4 regions of the Streptomyces thermocarboxydovorans genome follow, and region 1 is predicted to be linked to each of the others. Evidence: riboswitches for the same ligand, from Rfam matches in the RefSeq annotation. Region 1 holds a riboswitch; each other region holds the start of a gene.

Region 1 (4,258 bases):
CCGGCCCATGGACGTACTCATCCACCTCTTCGTCGGCCTGCACATCATCGGCATCGCCTCCCTGCTCGGAGGCTTCCTCACCCAGATGAAGGCGATGGGTGAGGGCACCGCCCGCTTCACCCCGGCCATGCTGCACGGCGCCCTGACGATGCTGGTCACCGGAGTGATCCTGGTCGGCCTCAACCAGGCCGACGACCAGTCGGTGAACAACATCAAGATCGGCGTGAAGCTGGCCCTGCTGATCGTGATCCTGGGCCTGGTCTACGTGAAGCGCGACGAGGAGAAGGTGGACAAGGGGCTGTTCGGCCTGGTCGGGCTGCTGACCACGGCGAACATCTTCATCGCCGTGCTGTGGACCTGATCCCCTCCGGCACCGGTCCCGGCCCGACCGCTGAGCGGACCGCGCCGATCGCGACCGCCAGCCAGGCGGCCACCGCGATCCACACCAGCACCTCTCCCAGCCCGTCGAGCCACGGGGCGTCGACGACGGCGGACGTGGACAGCGCCGCCGTCGCCGTCATCCCCAGCGGGAACACCGTCGACCAGCGCCGCGGATCGTAGGCCGTCCGCGGCCAGCGGATCTCACCGGCCAGCAGCACCACGCACAGGACCAGGTCCAGCACCAGCAGCACCATGGTCATGACGCGCAGGACATGGCTGTCGTCGACGTTCCACAGGTACAGCCGCACGCTGTCGGCGGCCAGCAGCTTCGAACCGGCCAGCGCCGAGATGCCGAGCGCGCCCGCCGCCACCCATTGGTCGCCCTGGCCCTCGGCCGTCTGCCGCAGGTCGAAACGGGCGAGGGCGAAGGCGTAGAGCACTAGCCCGAACCAGAACAGCGCCAGCGCCGCATGCGCCGGCCACGCCGCCGACTCGGCCGCGGCGAGCGTCGCCGCCAGCAGCGCCAGCCCCTGAGTGGCCACGCAGCACAGGAACACCGCCCCGGGCATCCTCGGCTGCCAGCTCCTCACGACCAGGACGAGCAGCGGCGGCCAGAGCACCGCGGCCAGCGCCAGCAGCGCCTCGGCGAGCGTGCTCCAGCCCTCCGCGGCGAAGCGTGAGCCGATCACCGTGGTGGCCGCCACGGCGGTGAGCGCGCCCGGAGTCTGCGCCTCCGCCCGCCACCGCGTGTGCTCCCGCAGCAGCCGCAGCGCGAACTCCGCCGCCAGCCCCGCCCACGCGACGCAGGCCACCCCGAGCATGATCCGCGAGAGCACCTCGTACCCCGCCAGATGCAGCGCCAGCGACACGATGCCGCAGGCCATCACGGCGGCACCCTCCGCCGGGGACCGCTGCGCCCACCAGGCGCGGAAGGGGGACGGGCGGGAGGGGCGAGACATGCGCCGATGCTAGAAGAGCCGCCCCATGACACCCCGCCGGGCAACGCGCGCCCGCGCACGATCACCCGCGCAGGGGCATCGTCCGCGCAGAGGCACCGTTCGGGTGCGCCCGCCGCACGCCCAGGCCGCCGGCGGGGCGGACCCCGCTTCGTCGGTCAGCCGGGGCGGACCGTGCCTTGTCCGTCAGGCGGGCCCTTGGCCGTGGGGCGGGCCCTTGTCCGTCAGGCGGGCCGGACCACGCTGTGGATCGAGGACTCGCCGTCGTAGTAGATCGACTCCTCGCGCACATAGGTGCCCGGCTTCGGCGCGTGGATCATCATGCCGTTGCCGATGTAGATGCCCACATGGGTGACGTCGTCGTAGAAGAAGACGAGGTCACCGGGCTGCGCCTGGGACAGCGGGACCGTCGTGCCGGCGTCGACCTGGTCGTAGGTGGTGCGCGGGAGGGTGACCCCGGCGGCCTTCCAGGCGGCCTGGGTCAGACCCGAGCAGTCGTAGGAGCCCGGACCGGTCGCGCCCCACACATACGGCTTGCCGATCTGGGAGCGGGCGAAGGCGATGGCCTTCGCGGCCTTGGTGGCGTACGACGAGTCCGTCGCGGGCGGAGTCGTCGTGCCCGAGGAGGAGCCGGACGAGCCGCTCTCCTGCTGAGCCGCCTCTCGCTGTGCCGCCTCCTGGGCCTTGCGCTGCTCCTCCTGCTGCCGGGCCAGCTCGGCGGCCTTGCGGGCGGCCTCCTCCTGCTTCTTCTTCTCGATCGCCGCGAGCCGCGCCTTCTCCTCGGCGGTCAGCTTCGACAGCAGCTCGCGCGCCTCGGCCAGCTTCTTCTGGACCTTCGCCTTGGCGGCCTTCAGGTCGTTCTGCGACTCGGTGAGCGTCTGGAGGCTCTCGGTGGCCTCCTTCCGCTTCTTCATCGTCGCGGACTGCTGCTCGACGTAGTCGTCGACCGCTTCCTTCTGGCGGCCGGTCATCCGGCCCATCAGATGCTGCTGGTCGAAGACCTCCTGCGGCGAGTCCGCGAGCAGGAAGGTCGCGGTGTTCGACACGCCCGCACCGGTGCGGTACTGGGCGGCGGCGTAGGAACCGAGCTGCTCCCGCGCCTCGTTGAGCTTCTGGGTGCGCTGGGCGACGTCGTCGAGGAGGGAGTCGACGCGCTTGCGCTGCTTCGCGGTCTTCTCCTTGGCCGCGTTGTACTTCTCGGTCGCCGACTCCGCCTGGCGGTACAGGTCGCCGACCTTCTTCTCGACCTCTTCGAGACTCGGCTTGTCGTCCGTCGGGGCGGCGTTGGCGGTCTGGCCCAGCAGGGCCACGGAGGTGAGGGCAGCCGTGGCGAGGGCGGGGGTGCGTATGCCTGCCACGCGTGGTCCGGGGGTGCGCGACTTGCGATGCGACGCCAAGGGAGGCGACTCCTTCCAATGGTCCGCCTACCGGGTTAGCTGTCGGGTTCGGGCGGGTGCTTGGAAGGGTTGCCCTACGGCTGCTCCGCGCGGGAGTGAGCCGATTCACCCCAGGTCTCGGTTGGGTCCCCGGCTCCGGGTGCCATGGGGCGGCAGTGCCGGACTCGGCGGAGGCCGTGCGGTCCGGCGAGGTTCGCCGGTGGGGGTCGTACGGCCCGTCGGCACGGTAGCCAACTGGTGTGGCCCCTGTGAAGGTTGGTGGGCGATATGCCCGATACATTTTCGTGACCTTGGTGCCCGGGTGACGCAGGGTGCCCGGCCGGTGCTCGACGGTGTCCGGGCCGGCGGCCGGAATCCGCCCGCCGGGAAGGGCCGGGAAGGGCCGGGACGAGCCGGGAAGGGCGGGGCGGGCGTCCGCCGGGAATGTGCGGATGTTCCGGGGCGGACCCGGGCTGTCGGCGGTGCGCCCTAGACTCGGAGAGCGATGAGCAGCCTCTTTGACGACAGCTTCCTGGCGAACCTCCAGGCCCAGCCGGGCCCCGCGGACGAGCCGCCGCCACCACCCGAGGACGATCACGTACCGGAGCCGCTCCCGGACGATCTGTTCGGCGGGAAGTTCGACGTGCCGCCGGAGCGCGAGGAGTACTACCGCGACGGCGCCCCCCGCCCGGTGACCGACTCCGCCGCGCTCCTGGAGGGGCTCAACGACAACCAGCGCGCCGCCGTCGTCCACTCCGGCTCACCCCTGCTCATCGTGGCCGGTGCCGGCTCCGGCAAGACCCGCGTGCTCACCCACCGCATCGCCTATCTGCTCGCCGAGCGGAACGTGCATCCGGGGCAGATCCTGGCGATCACCTTCACCAACAAGGCCGCCGGCGAGATGAAGGAGCGCGTCGAGCAGCTCGTCGGCCCGCGCGCCAACGCGATGTGGGTGATGACCTTCCACAGCGCCTGTGTGCGCATCCTGCGCCGCGAGTCGAAGAAGCTCGGCTTCACCTCGTCGTTCTCGATCTACGACGCCGCCGACTCCAAGCGGCTGATGGCGCTGGTCTGCCGTGACCTCGAGCTGGACCCCAAGCGCTACCCGCCGAAGTCCTTCAGCGCCAAGATCAGCAATCTGAAGAACGAGCTGATCGACGAGGAGGACTTCGCCGCCCAGGCCTCCGACGGCTTCGAGAAGACGCTCGCCCAGGCCTACGCCCTCTACCAGTCGCGGCTGCGCGAGGCCAACGCCCTCGACTTCGACGACCTGATCATGACGACGGTCAATCTGCTCCGCGCCTTCCCGGACGTCGCCGAGCACTACCGCCGCCGCTTCCGCCACGTCCTGGTCGACGAGTACCAGGACACCAACCACGCCCAGTACGCCCTGGTGCGCGAGCTGGTCGGCCCCACCGAGCACCCCGTGGACGTGCCGCCCGAGGCCGAGATCCCGCCCGCCGAGCTGTGCGTGGTGGGCGACGCCGACCAGTCGATCTACGCTTTCCGCGGCGCGACGATCCGCAACATCCTCCAGTTCGAGGA
Region 2 (4,258 bases), on a different contig from region 1:
CACCGTGACCGACAAGAACACGAAGGACGCAGGCCGGAACACCAAGGACATGGAGGAGAGGTTCCCGCGCGCGCTGTGGGTGAGGCTGTTCATCTACATCGCGGTGGGGCATGTCTTCGCGGCCTTCATCTACCTGCTGTTCGAGGTGGGCGCCAAGTAGCGGGCGCCGGGGCCGACGGCACGTGCGCCGGGTGGCGGGCGGCGCTCAGTCCAGCAGGCGCTCGCGCAGCCGCTCCCGGTGCTCGGGGCTGAACGACAGCCCCTGCTCCAGGTAGGCGTCGACGCCGCCCCAGGTCTCGTCGATGGTCTCCAGGGCGGCCGACAGGTACTCGGCGCGGGCGTCGAACAGGGGGCTGAGCAGCTCCATCACCTCGGGCGAGTGGGCCGCCGGGGCGTCGCTGCTGCGGCGCACCTTGTAGCGCCGGTGCTTGGCGTTGGACTTCAGATAGTCCTCGTAGATCGCGTCCCGCTCGACGCCCAGCGCGAGCAGCGTCACCGCCACCGACAGGCCCGCGCGGTCCTTGCCCGCCGCGCAGTGCATCAGCGCGGGGACGCTGTCCTCGGCGAGCGAGTGCAGCACCCGGGAGTGCTCGGCGGTGCGCGTGACGATCATGGTCCGGTAGGAGTGGATCATCCGGGCCGCGCCCTTGCCGTCGTCGAGGATCTCGCGCAGCTGCTCCAGGTCCCCGTCGCGGACCATCTTCCAGAACTCGGCGCCGTCGGCCGGGTCGCTCAGCGGCAGGTTCACATTGCGCACGCCCGGCAGCTCGACGTCCGGCCCCTCCAGCTTCTGGTCGGCCGCGTTGCGGAAGTCGAAGATCGTGTGCAACCCCAGGGAGGAGAGGAAGGCCGCGTCCTCGGCCGTCGCGTGCGCCAGATGACCGCTGCGGAACAGCACACCGTGCCGCACCCGTCGTCCGTCCACGGTCGGCAGGCCACCCACGTCGCGGAAGTTGCGTACTCCGGCCAGCTCGGGCTCGGTCGACGGGATGTGCTGCGTCACGGGGGCTCCTCCCACTCTGCGCCGCCGCGCGGCTCGGCGGCGGGTTCTGTCGACGATACGACATGGCTGCCCTGGGCAACGAGAACGAGCTACCCCGTCGATATGGGCGATATGCCCTGATATGTCTGGCCGGGCGGGTGAGCTTCGCATGCCCTGTCGCGACGCCGGCGACACGGCGGCCAAATCACCTCTTAAGCCGTTCTGTCCGTTTAGACAATTTCGCCATAACGTGCCCCGAAAGAAAGGGAGATGGGAATGGGGTGCGTGAGCATCGTCATATTCGTGACGATGCGTTGTCGCCATGTTCACGTAATTCACGAGCTTTACAAGGGAATTCGCGGCCCGCGCGGATCCCGGTGCGACGCTCGGTGACCGCATTTGTGCCTGTGGATCACGGAAAAACGGCTTCGCAGGGAACCTCGTGCTTGTCCCATTGCGTCTTGCTCGCTTACGTTCCACACCGATCCGGACGGACGCCTAATCCTGCCGCCGTCCGGGGCCCGCACAGACCACTGACCCGTGTTCGGCAGGAGCGGGGGACCCACAGGTAAGACTGCCTGGACCGGTCTCCGGAACAGGCTTGGGGTTAAGTCGCGTTGAGGCGCGGCCGGGCATCTCCAGCCCGAACCCGACAGCTCACCTCGCAGGCGCCGGAGAGGAATTCGTCATGCCCGCGAAGGGTAAGCACCGTCGTCCCAGGACGCTTAGTTTCACCCGATCCATCGCCGTCGCCGGTACCGGTGGCGCCGCACTCGCGCTGCCGCTTCTCGGCGCCACCGGAGCCAACGCCGCCACCGCGCAGGTGGCCCCGGAAAAGACCGTCCAGACCCTTTCCGTCGCCGGCCAGAAGGCCGACGGCGACCAGGGCGGCGAGGCCCGCACGTACATCGTGAAGGCCGGCGACTACCTCGTCAAGATCGCCGAGAAGGAGGGCGTCGAGGGCGGCTGGAAGAAGCTGTACGCCGACAACCGCGAGGCCGTCGGTGACGACCCGTCGCTCATCCACCCGGGTCTGAAGCTCACCATCGACGGCAAGGCCGCCGAGAGCGCGCCGGAGAAGTCCACCGCCGCCGACCCGGCCGCCGCCAAGCCGGAGTCCAAGCCGGCCGCGAAGCCCAAGGCCGAGAAGGCCCCGGAGCAGTCCGCCCCCAAGGCGACCGGCGCCCAGCAGGCCGCCACCACCTCCGGCTTCACCTCGCCGGTGCCCGGCGGCGGCATCGGCACCGCCTACAAGGTGGCCGGCAGCATGTGGTCCAGCGGTTACCACACCGGTGTCGACTTCAGCGTCCCGACCGGCACCTCCCTGAAGGCCGTCGGCTCCGGCACCGTGGTCTCCGCCGGCTGGGGCGGCGCCTACGGCAACCAGGTCGTCATCAAGCTCAACGACGGCTACTACGCCCAGTACGCCCACCTGTCCTCGCTGTCCGTCTCGGCCGGCCAGACGGTGAGCGCCGGGCAGCAGGTCGGCCTCTCCGGTGCGACCGGCAACGTGACCGGCCCGCACCTGCACTTCGAGATCCGCACCACGCCGGACTACGGCTCCGACGTGGACCCGATCTCCTACCTGCGCTCGAAGGGCGTCGCCATCTGACGCCCGCGGCAACCGCTGCATCTCCCTGACACGCCGCCGAAGGCCGGACCCCGATCCCCGGGTCCGGCCTTCGGTGTTGCGCGGAGCACACCCGCCCCGTATTCCGGGGTTGGCGGATTCTTTGAGAGTGGCTTATCTCACCGCCCGTCAAGCTCTGCCTACGGTCGCGTAGGTCACATTCGAAGGTGAATCATGAGGGGCTGTGGCAGACGATTCGAAGAGTGACAGCGCAGCAGTGATCGGGTCGTACGTGGCGGTGGGGGACAGCTTCACCGAGGGCGTCGGGGACCCAGGCCCCGACGGGGCGTTCGTCGGCTGGGCCGACCGGCTCGCCGTGCTCCTCGCCGACCGCAGGCCCGAAGGCGACTTCCAGTACACGAACCTCGCCGTGCGCGGGAAACTGCTCGACCAGATCGTCGCGGACCAGGTGCCGCAGGCCGTGCAACTCGCCCCCGATCTGGTCTCGTTCTGCGCGGGCGGCAACGACATCCTGCGGCCGGGCACCGACCCGGACGAGGTGGCCGAGCGCTTCGAGCGCGCGGTCGCGCGGCTGACCGAGGCGGCCGGGACCGTGATGGTGACGACCGGATTCGACACCCGCGGCGTGCCGCTGCTCAAGCATCTGCGGGGCAAGATCGCCACCTACAACGGGCACGTCCGGGCGATCGCCGACCGGTACGGCTGCCCGGTGCTTGACCTGTGGTCGCTCAAGAGCGTGCAGGACCGCAGGGCCTGGGACGCGGACCGGCTGCACCTCTCGCCCGAGGGGCACACCCGTGTCGCGCTGCGGGCCGGGCAGGTCCTGGGGCTCGAGGTGCCGGCGGACCCGGAGCAGCCGTGGCCGCCGCAGCCGCCGCGCGGAACCCTGGAGGTCCGGCGGGACGACGTGCACTGGGCGCGGGAGTACCTGGTGCCGTGGATCGGCCGCCGCCTGCGGGGCGAGTCCTCCGGCGACCACGTCACACCCAAGGGCACGCTGTCCCCGGAGGACATCCGCTCGCGCATCGGCGCGGTGGCCTGAGTCCGCTGAGCCGGCCGCCGGTAGCGCGGGCGGCCGGCGCGGCCGGGGCCGTCGAGGTGGCGTCCGGGCACTTCGGCAGCGCCGTGGTGTCGTCCGCGCACGCCGGGGGCGCCGTGGAGTCGTCCGCGCACCCCCGGGGCGCCGTGGTGCCGTTCGCCGGACCTGAGCCAGCCGCACAAGCCGGACGTGCGCCCACCGCAGGAATCGGGGGCGGGCCACGCGGCCCAGGGTCGTCGAGGTGTCGTCCGGGCACTCCGGCAGCGCCGGGATGTCGTCCGTGCCCGCCCGCACGCCGGGCGGATCACCGGCCCGGCCCCGGAAGCTCCAGCTCCCGTGCCAAGGCCTCCTCGGCCCAGGTCCTGGCGCGGGAGCGCGGGATCGTTCCCGTGTAGGAGGTCAGCTGGACGGCGAGGCCGTCCAGCAGGGCGGTCAGGCGCAGGGCCGCCCCCGCGGGATCGGGGCAGGTGAACTCGCCCGCCTCCACGCCCTCCTCGATGACCTCCGTCAGCGCCGCCTTCCACTGACGGTCCAGGTCCCGGGCAACCTCGCGCAGCGCCGGATCGCGCAGGGACACCGCCCAGCCCTCGATCCACAGGCGCCAGCCCTTCGCCTGCCCGGTCGGCGCGTACCAGCGCACGGCCGC
Region 3 (4,258 bases), on a different contig from region 1:
AAGGCCTCGACGTCCGCGTCGGTGGGCTCGGTGCGCGGGGTCGTGGGCGGGGGCTTCTCCATACCTGTCTTTCTATACGGTCACTGGGCGGCGGCGTCGGCCTTGTCGACGCCGTCCCAGAGGTTCGCGTACCAGGGGCGGTCGGCGGTCTCGCGGTCGGTGCGGGACTTCCTGGCCGTGCCCGGGTCGATCACGATGTAGCCGGTCTCGCCCGGCATGACGTAGTGCAGCCGGCGGCGGATCTCCTGCTCGGCGTAGGCGTCGTCCTGCCAGCGCGCCTTGAGGTCGCGCAGCCGTTCCACGCGCTCGCGCGCCTCCTTCTGCTGCTGCCGCAGGTCGGCGATCTCGGCGCGCTGGGAGACGTACTGGCGCATGGGGTAGGCGAGTGCCACGATCAGCGAGCAGACCACCAGGGCGAGCAGCGCGGCCCGGCCGGTCAGCCGGGAGCGGCGGGCCTGGCGCCGGGTCTGCGAGCGGTAGACCCGGGCCGCGGTCTGCTCACCGATCAGCCGGATCCTGGTCGCGGTGGAGAAACGGTCCCGGTCCTTCACAGCCATCTGCCTGGCGCCTCCCGTCCACGCGCGTACGTCCCCGCACACGGTACGGGACCGAGTACGGGGACGTACGTACGACGCTGCCCTCTCACGGGGACGGGGCCCCGTGTGGCGTCAGCCCTTGAAGCGCGGGAAGGCGGAGCGGCCGGCGTACACCGCCGCGTCGTCGAGGATCTCCTCGATGCGCAGCAGCTGGTTGTACTTGGCGACGCGCTCGGAGCGGGCCGGGGCGCCGGTCTTGATCTGGCCGCAGTTGGTGGCGACGGCGAGGTCGGCGATGGTGACGTCCTCGGTCTCGCCGGAGCGGTGGGACATCATGCACTTGTAGCCGTTGCGCTGGGCCAGCTCGACCGCGTCCAGGGTCTCGGTGAGCGAGCCGATCTGGTTGACCTTCACCAGCAGGGCGTTGGCGGCGCCCTCCTCGATGCCGCGGGCCAGACGCTCGGGGTTGGTGACGAACAGGTCGTCGCCGACGAGCTGGACCTTGTCACCGAGCTTGGCGGTGATGGTCTTCCAGCCCTCCCAGTCGTCCTCGAACAGCGGGTCCTCGATGGAGACCAGCGGGTAGGCGTCGACCAGCTCGGCGTAGTACTCCGTCATCTCGGCGGCGGAGCGCTCCTTGCCCTCGAAGACGTAGGAGCCGTCCTTGTAGAACTCGGACGCGGCCACGTCCAGGGCGAGCGCGACCTGCTCGCCGGGGGTGTAGCCGGCCTCCTTGATGGCCTCGAGGATGAGGTCGAGGGCCTCGCGGTTGGAGCCGAGGTTCGGGGCGAAGCCGCCCTCGTCGCCGAGGCCGGTGGACAGGCCCTTGCTCTTCAGGACCTTCTTCAGGGTGTGGTAGACCTCGGCACCCCAGCGCAGCGCCTCGGAGAAGGACTCCGCACCGATCGGGGCGATCATGAACTCCTGGATGTCCACGTTGGAGTCGGCGTGCGAGCCGCCGTTCAGGATGTTCATCATCGGCACCGGCAGCAGGTGCGCGTTGGGGCCGCCCAGGTAGCGGAACAGCGGCAGGTCGCTGGCCTCGGAGGCGGCGTGGGCGACGGCGAGGGAGACGCCGAGGATGGCGTTGGCGCCGAGGGAGCCCTTGTTGTCGGTGGCGTCCAGGTCGAACATGGCCTGGTCGATCAGGCGCTGCTCGGTGGCGTCGTAGCCGACCAGCTCAGGGCCGATCTGCTCGATGACCGCGAGAACGGCCTTCTCCACGCCCTTGCCGAGGTAGCGGTTCGAGTCGCCGTCGCGAAGCTCGATGGCCTCGAAGGCGCCCGTGGAGGCGCCGGACGGGACGGCGGCACGACCGGTGCTGCCGTCGTCGAGGCCGACCTCGACCTCGACCGTGGGATTGCCTCGGGAGTCCAGGATTTCCCGGGCTACGACGACGTCGATGGACGGCACGAGCATCTCCTTCTTGGATGTGACGCGAGTGTGCAGGGCCGTGGTGGCGCTGCGAGACCGAGCCTAACCGGCTCCGGGCGATCGGCCATCCGGTCGCCCATCCCGTGGGACGGAACCGAGCATAGATTGTTTCCGAACGGAACAAACATGGTTCCATGAAAAAGCCCGCCCCGGTGCGCACGGGGGAACACGCACCGGAGCGGGCGGACCGCGGGGCCGCTGCTTACTTCAGGTGCAGCTGCTGGCCCGGGAAGATGAGGTCGGCGTCCTCGATGATGTCGTCGTTCAGCTCGAAGAGCTTCTGCCAGCCGCCCTTGACGCCGTGCTCGGCGGCGATGGAGCTGAGGGTGTCGCCCTTGACGACCTTGTACTCGCCGTCGCCCTTCTCGACCTTGTCGCCGGCCGGGGTGGTGACGGTCTTCTTGGCCTCGGCCTTCTTCTCGGCCTTCGGCGCCGGACGCTCGGTGGAGCGGGTCGCCTTCTGCTCGGTGGAGCGCTCGGCGGAGGCGCCGGCCTTGGGGGCCTCGGCGGCGGCACCGTTGTAGGGGGTGCTGGACAGGTTCTTGCCGCAGACCGGCCAGGCACCCTTGCCCTGGCCCGCGAGCACCTTCTCGGCGATCTCGATCTGCTGCGCCTTGGTGGCCTTGTCGGCGGTGGCGGCGTACTTGGTGCCGCCGTAGGCGGCCCAGGTGGAGGCGGAGAACTGCAGACCGCCGTAGTAGCCGTTGCCGGTGTTGATGGACCAGTTGCCGCCGGACTCGCACTGGGCGACGGCGTCCCACTCGGAGGCGGTGGCGGCGGAGGCCGAGCCGGCCGCCATCAGCGGGGCGGCGACGGCGGCGCCGGTGACACCGGCGATGGCGATGGCGCGGGTGGCCTTGTTCGGACGACGGTGCTTGCCCTTGCCGGAAAACAGCATGGATGGATCCCCTCACCGACGCCTGCGAGGTGAGCTGTCGGGTTCGGGCCGGTTGAGTTGCCCGGCCACGTCCCGCACGGGACGCGGCTTCACCCCAAGCCGCACTCCGGTGCCAGGCACCGGAAACGGCACTTACCTTGGGTCCCCCGCTCCTGCCTACGGCGCATGACGCGACGACTGTTCCCGGGTGCCACTGGCAGGATTCGGCGTGGCGGCAGCCGGGGCCCGCGATGGCGAGCGGTCACGACCGTAGACACCCGTTCGGCCGATTTTCAAAGACGATCAGGGCTTCTGAGACCTATCTCTCACCGCTTTTATATCGGGCATTCAGCTCGAATCATGACGTCAACTACCGTCCGATCCGCGGCTTTTCGCCCGTCACTTCCCGCTCGCGCCCTCTGCGACCTCAAGCGTCTGACCGGGCAGGATGAGGTCCGGGTCGTCACCGACGACCTGCTCGTTACGCTCGTACAGCGCACGCCAACCGCCGTCCACCTCAAGGGAGTCGGCGATGGACCACAGGCTGTCCCCGCGGCGGACGGTGTAGGAGCCGTCGGAGGCGTCGTCCGAGGGGTGCGCGGCATGCCGGCCGGACGACCCGGACGCGAGGTCCTCTTCCTTCTCCTCGGCGCTGGGGCCGCGGTGCCGGCCGGTCCCCGTGGAGGCACCGGTGTCGATCAGCGCGGAAGAGCCGGTGCTCTGGCCGGACTTGTCCGACTCGTTACTGTTTCCGGTTGTTTCGACGGCCGAGGACTCGGAGTCGACATCGGTGGACTTGTCGGACTCGGGCGATTCATTCGCATCGGCCGAGCCCGTGGAGCCCTCCGCGCCGTCTCCACTGGCCCCGCCCTCCGTGGCGGAGGGCGATGCAGACGAAGAGACGGACGGATCAACGGAATCCGATGAGCCGGACTCATCGGTAGATTCGCTGCTTTCCGGCGTGTCCGTGGAGGACGGAGACTGCGAGCCCGTGCCCGTGTCAATCCCCTCGGCCCCCGAGCCCTGCTCCAGCCCCGCGAGCAGGCCGCAGGCGCGCCAGGCGCCGACACCCTGGTCGGCGAGTATGCGTTCCGCGACCGCTATCTGCTGGTTCCGGCTGGCCTGGTCGGCGCTGGGCGCGTACTCCAGTCCGCCGTAGTTCTCCCAGTCGTCCTGGGTCAGCTGCAGACCGCCGTAGTAGCCGTTGCCGGTGTTCTGGCTCCAGGAGCCGCCGGACTCGCACTCCGCGACCTGGTCCCAGGTCTCCCCGTCGGCCGCGCTGGCGCCGCTCGCCCCCAGAAGCGGAATGGCGATGGCGGATCCGGTCACTCCGGCCGCGACAAGGAGAGCCGGAGCCTGGCGGGGGCGACGGTGACGACCGTTCCCGGAGAGCATGCGGAGACCTTTCAGA
Region 4 (4,258 bases), on a different contig from region 1:
CTGGAGCAGGCCCGCGTCCACCGGCCCGACCTGGCCATCCTGGACATCGCCATGCCCCGGCTCACCGGTCTGCAGGCGACCCGCGAGCTCTCCCGGAGCATGCCTGAGACGCGAATCCTGATACTGACGATGTACGACAACGAGCAGTTCTTCTTCGAGGCCCTGGGCGCGGGCGCCTCCGGCTATGTGCTCAAGTCCGTCGCCGACCGCGACCTGGTGGAGGCCTGCCACGCCACCATGCGCGGCGAGCCCTTCCTCTACCCGGGCGCGGTCAACGCCCTGATCCGCGACTACCTGGACCGTGCCCGGGAGGGCCGGACCCTGCCCGCCAAGGCCATCACCGACCGCGAGGAGGAGATCCTCAAGCTGGTCGCCGAGGGCTACACCTCCCAGCAGATCGCCGAGCTGCTCGTCATCAGCCCCAAGACGGTCGAGCGGCACCGCGCCAATCTGCTGGCCAAGCTCGGATTGAAGGACCGCCTGGAGCTGACCAGATACGCGATCCGGATGGGCCTGATCGAACCGTGATGAGGACCCGACCGGACCCCGGTGAGGGCCGGCCGGATCCTGATCAGGGCTCGATCGGGCCATGGGGTCGTGAGCTCGACCGAGCCATGGGGTCGTGAGCTCGATCGGGCCATGGGGTCGTGAGCTCGACCGGGCCATCCGGGTCGTGAGCTCGATCGGTCGTCGGGTCGTGAAGCCGTGAAATGCGCGGCCGCTGCGGCACCCCGCTCGCCACCCGTGCCCGGTCCGCGCGCCGGGCTTGTCAGACTTGAGGCGAGCAGCCCGCCGGCTGTTCCTCCGACCCTCGCCAGGAGCGCGCCGATGCCCCATCCTTACGTCCTGCTGTCCGCCGCCGTCTCGCTGGACGGGTATCTGGACGACACCGGCCCCGAGCGGCTGCTGCTGTCCAGCCCGGAGGACTTCGACCGGGTGGACGAGGTGCGGGCCTCGGTGGACGCGATCCTGGTCGGCGCCGGCACCATCCGCGCCGACAACCCCCGGCTGCTGGTGAACTCGCCCGAGCGCCGCGCCGTCCGCCGGGCACGCGGTCTGCCGGAGTACCCGCTGAAGGTCACCGTCAGCGGGTCCGGCGACCTGGACCCGGCCGCGGCCTTCTGGCACACCGGCGGCGACAAGGTCCTCTACACCACGGACAAGGGGGCCGAGCGGGCCCGCTCCCTCGGCCTGGCCACCGATGTGGTGCCGCTCGGCACGGAGCTCGACTGGCGCCGCCTGCTCACCCATCTGCACGACGAGCGCGGTGTGCGGCGGCTGATGGTCGAGGGCGGCGGGGTGATCCACACCCAGCTCCTCACCCAGGGCCTCGCCGACGAGCTCCAGCTGGTGCTGGCCCCGCTCTTCGTCGGTGACCCGGACGCCCCGCGCCTCTTCGGACCAGGCTCCTACCAGGGCGGACGCCTGCGGCTGTGCGAGACCCGGCAGATCGGCGACGTCGTCCTGATGCGCTACGAGCCCACCGCGCCCGGCACCGGCGAGCTGCCCGTCGCCGCCGACCACCACTGGCTGGCGCTCGCCTGCGAGCTGGCGGCACAGTGCCCTCCCTCGCAGACGGCGTTCAGCGTGGGCGCGGTGATCGTCGCGGCCGACGGCACAGAACTGGCGCGCGGCTGGTCGCGGGAGGGCAGCGATCCGCTGGCGCACGCGGAGGAGGCCGCGCTGGCCAAGACCGACCCGACGGACCCCCGGCTGGCGACCGCGACGGTCTACTCCAGCCTGGAGCCGTGCGCCCGCCGGGCGTCCCGGCCGGCGTCCTGCTCGCGGCTGATCCTGGAGGCCGGTGTCCGCCGCGTGGTCACCGCCTGGCGCGAGCCGGACACCTTCGTCCCGGGCGCGGACGGCTCGGGTGTGCTCAGGCAGGGAGGGGCCACGGTGCTCGTCCTGCCCGAGCACGAGGAGCGCGCGAAGGTCCCGAACAGCCACTTGTTCTGACCACCCGCGCGGATGCCGTATACTGGTGAGTACCGACGCGGGGTGGAGCAGTTCGGTAGCTCGCTGGGCTCATAACCCAGAGGTCGCAGGTTCAAATCCTGTCCCCGCTACTGAAGGCCGAGGGCCGGAATCCGAAAGGGTTCCGGCCCTCGGCGTTTCTCCGTACCTCTTGCCGCCCCTGGTCCCTTCGTGTCCGGCGCCGGCCCTCCTCAACCCCCTCGGTTTCTCCATCGAGGTTTCCCGACCTCCCCCGCAGATATCACTCCATGTAATCGAACCGCGCCGCTCCGCATAACATCTGACACAACGTCAGAAACTCGCACCCCCGTGATGCGCGGTCAACTCGCCCGTTTTCGCCCGTCGATGACGCTTAAGTCCGCGCGAAAATCCTTAACGATCAAGAGGAACGGCTTGGAATCCGAGGCTCACGTCTATTAACGTTCGATAACGCAGCGCGGTCGTCCCAGCCGTCACAGAAGTCGGCTCCGTGCTCACGCGCCGAATCCCGCAAGGGAACCGGGGAACCACACATTGGGGTGAATCGGGCGTATGCCGCCGTGGAGACACGGCTCGTATACGCGCGTAGGAGACCTTCCTGCTCCGAACCCGTCAGCTAACCCGGTAGGTGGAGACGGAAGGAAAGGAGTGCGCCCACGTGGCGTCCAACCGGCCTGCCCCCGAGGCCCCGTTCACCCCGAGCGACACGTTCGTCTACGGCGGCGGCACCCGCGCCGACGAAGGTCCCTTCGAGGAGTGGAACCCCACGGCGGAGACCGTCCGCCCGGTCCGCGGCCGGCATCGCGTCACCAAGCAGCGCGGCGGGGGACTCGCCCGCAGCTCCACCGTTCTCGGCGTCGGTGTCATAGCCGCCGTCGGCGCCGGCGGTATGGCCAGCGCCCAGACCGGCAAGCCGCCGGTCGCCATCTCCATGCCCGACCTCCCCAACGTGGGTTCCCTCATCTCCGACGAGGAAACCCCGAAGGGCTCCACCACCCCGCTCAGCAGCGTCGGCGCCACCACCGACAGCGAGCAGGGTGCCGGTGAGGCCCTGCGCGCCCGGATCATGGCGCAGGTCGAACAGCAGCAGGACCAGGCCGCCGGCAAGGCCGCCGCCGAGGCCGTCGCCGCCGCGGAGAAGGAGGCCGCCGAGGCCGCCGCCAAGGCCGAGCGCGAGGCCAAGGAGAAGGCCGAGGCCGCCAAGAAGAAGGCGGAGGAGGAGGCCAGGAAGAAGGCCGAGGCCGAGCGCCTCGCCGAGCTGGCCAAGCAGTACACGCTGCCGACCTCCTCCTACACCATCAGCTCCACCTTCGGTCAGGCCGGCGCCTACTGGTCCTCCGGCCAGCACACCGGCCTCGACTTCGCCGCCCCCACGGGCACGCTGCTCAAGGCCGTCCACACCGGCACGATCACCTTCGCCGGCTGGGACGGCTCCTACGGCTACAAGACGGTGCTCACCCTCGAGGACGGCACCGAGATCTGGTACGCCCACCAGTCCTCGATCAGCGTCAGCGTCGGCCAGAAGGTCAACACCGGCGATGTGATCGGCCGCGTCGGCGCCACCGGCAATGTCACCGGTGCCCACCTGCACCTCGAGGTCCACCCCGGCGGCTCCGCCTCCGGCATCGACCCCATGAGCTGGCTGCGCAGCAAGGGTCTGAACCCCTGATCTGATCCGTACGGCCCGCTGAGCCGCACCGCCATCACCTGAACCCCGGCAGTCCCGACGGCGCCCCCCCGACGTCAGGGCTGCCGGTCGGCGTTCGTGCTCACCCGAGTCACGGATCGGCCCGGCTCACCCGAGCCGCGGACGCGCGGCTTACCCGAGCCACGGATGCGCCCGGCTCACCCGAGCCACGGACGTGCCCGGCTCACCCGAGCCACGGATGCGCCCGGCTCACCCGAGGTACGGATTGCCGCTGTAGCCGTACTCGTAGCCGTGACCCTGGCGGTACGCGGGGCCGGAGCCGTAGCCGTGGCCGAGCGCAGGCCCGGGGACGTGGCCGTACGCGGGGGCCCCGGGGCCGGGGTGCCAGACCATCACCGGAGGCGGCGGTGCCGTCGCGCGGGCCGCGTACTCCAGGGCGGGCCGGGCAGCCGCCCGCCGGTGCCACAGCTCCCGCAGCAGCTCGCCCTCCCGCTGCACGAAGTCACCGCGCGCCCGCCCGAGCCGCCCGCGGTGACGCAGCACCGCCAGCGAGGTCGCGAACGCCTGGTACTCGGCGACCGCCCGCGCCGCCTCCTTCCCGCCGTGCCGGCGCGCGTACTGCCGCGCGATGCGCCGGGCCCGCATCAGCCCCAGCGC

What was found. A riboswitch is a leader RNA that binds a small molecule or an ion and turns the genes downstream of it on or off. The one in region 1 is predicted to bind cyclic di-AMP.
Region 2: another riboswitch for cyclic di-AMP. It lies ahead of ABD198_RS23515 (peptidoglycan DD-metalloendopeptidase family protein); the one in region 1 lies ahead of ABD198_RS27360 (C40 family peptidase).
Region 3: another riboswitch for cyclic di-AMP. It lies ahead of ABD198_RS06630 (transglycosylase family protein); the one in region 1 lies ahead of ABD198_RS27360 (C40 family peptidase).
Region 4: another riboswitch for cyclic di-AMP. It lies ahead of ABD198_RS28575 (M23 family metallopeptidase); the one in region 1 lies ahead of ABD198_RS27360 (C40 family peptidase).

What each region holds. Positions count from the first base shown of each region.
Region 1 covers NZ_BAAAGU010000077.1:12,247-16,504, forward strand. The annotation lists gene ABD198_RS27350 (hypothetical protein) at 8-361, shown strand; gene ABD198_RS27355 (tellurite resistance/C4-dicarboxylate transporter family protein) at 339-1,340, opposite strand; gene ABD198_RS27360 (C40 family peptidase) at 1,562-2,734, opposite strand; cyclic di-AMP (ydaO/yuaA leader) riboswitch at 2,742-2,914, opposite strand; gene pcrA (DNA helicase PcrA) at 3,219-4,258, shown strand, end outside.
Region 2 covers NZ_BAAAGU010000054.1:4,284-8,541, forward strand. The annotation lists gene ABD198_RS23500 (helix-turn-helix domain-containing protein) at 1-8, shown strand, start outside; gene ABD198_RS23505 (DUF6126 family protein) at 50-160, shown strand; gene ABD198_RS23510 (tyrosine-protein phosphatase) at 206-1,003, opposite strand; cyclic di-AMP (ydaO/yuaA leader) riboswitch at 1,504-1,668, shown strand; gene ABD198_RS23515 (peptidoglycan DD-metalloendopeptidase family protein) at 1,671-2,594, shown strand; gene ABD198_RS23520 (SGNH/GDSL hydrolase family protein) at 2,830-3,615, shown strand; gene ABD198_RS23525 (TetR/AcrR family transcriptional regulator) at 3,917-4,258, opposite strand, start outside.
Region 3 covers NZ_BAAAGU010000010.1:31,147-35,404, reverse strand. The annotation lists gene ABD198_RS06645 (DUF501 domain-containing protein) at 1-62, opposite strand, end outside; gene ABD198_RS06640 (FtsB family cell division protein) at 81-557, opposite strand; gene eno (phosphopyruvate hydratase) at 669-1,949, opposite strand; gene ABD198_RS06630 (transglycosylase family protein) at 2,173-2,868, opposite strand; cyclic di-AMP (ydaO/yuaA leader) riboswitch at 2,873-3,042, opposite strand; gene ABD198_RS06625 (transglycosylase family protein) at 3,247-4,242, opposite strand.
Region 4 covers NZ_BAAAGU010000090.1:8,465-12,722, reverse strand. The annotation lists gene ABD198_RS28590 (response regulator) at 1-528, shown strand, start outside; gene ABD198_RS28585 (dihydrofolate reductase family protein) at 829-1,956, shown strand; tRNA gene ABD198_RS28580 (tRNA-Met) at 1,993-2,066, shown strand; cyclic di-AMP (ydaO/yuaA leader) riboswitch at 2,443-2,599, shown strand; gene ABD198_RS28575 (M23 family metallopeptidase) at 2,612-3,622, shown strand; gene ABD198_RS28570 (PrsW family intramembrane metalloprotease) at 3,851-4,258, opposite strand, start outside.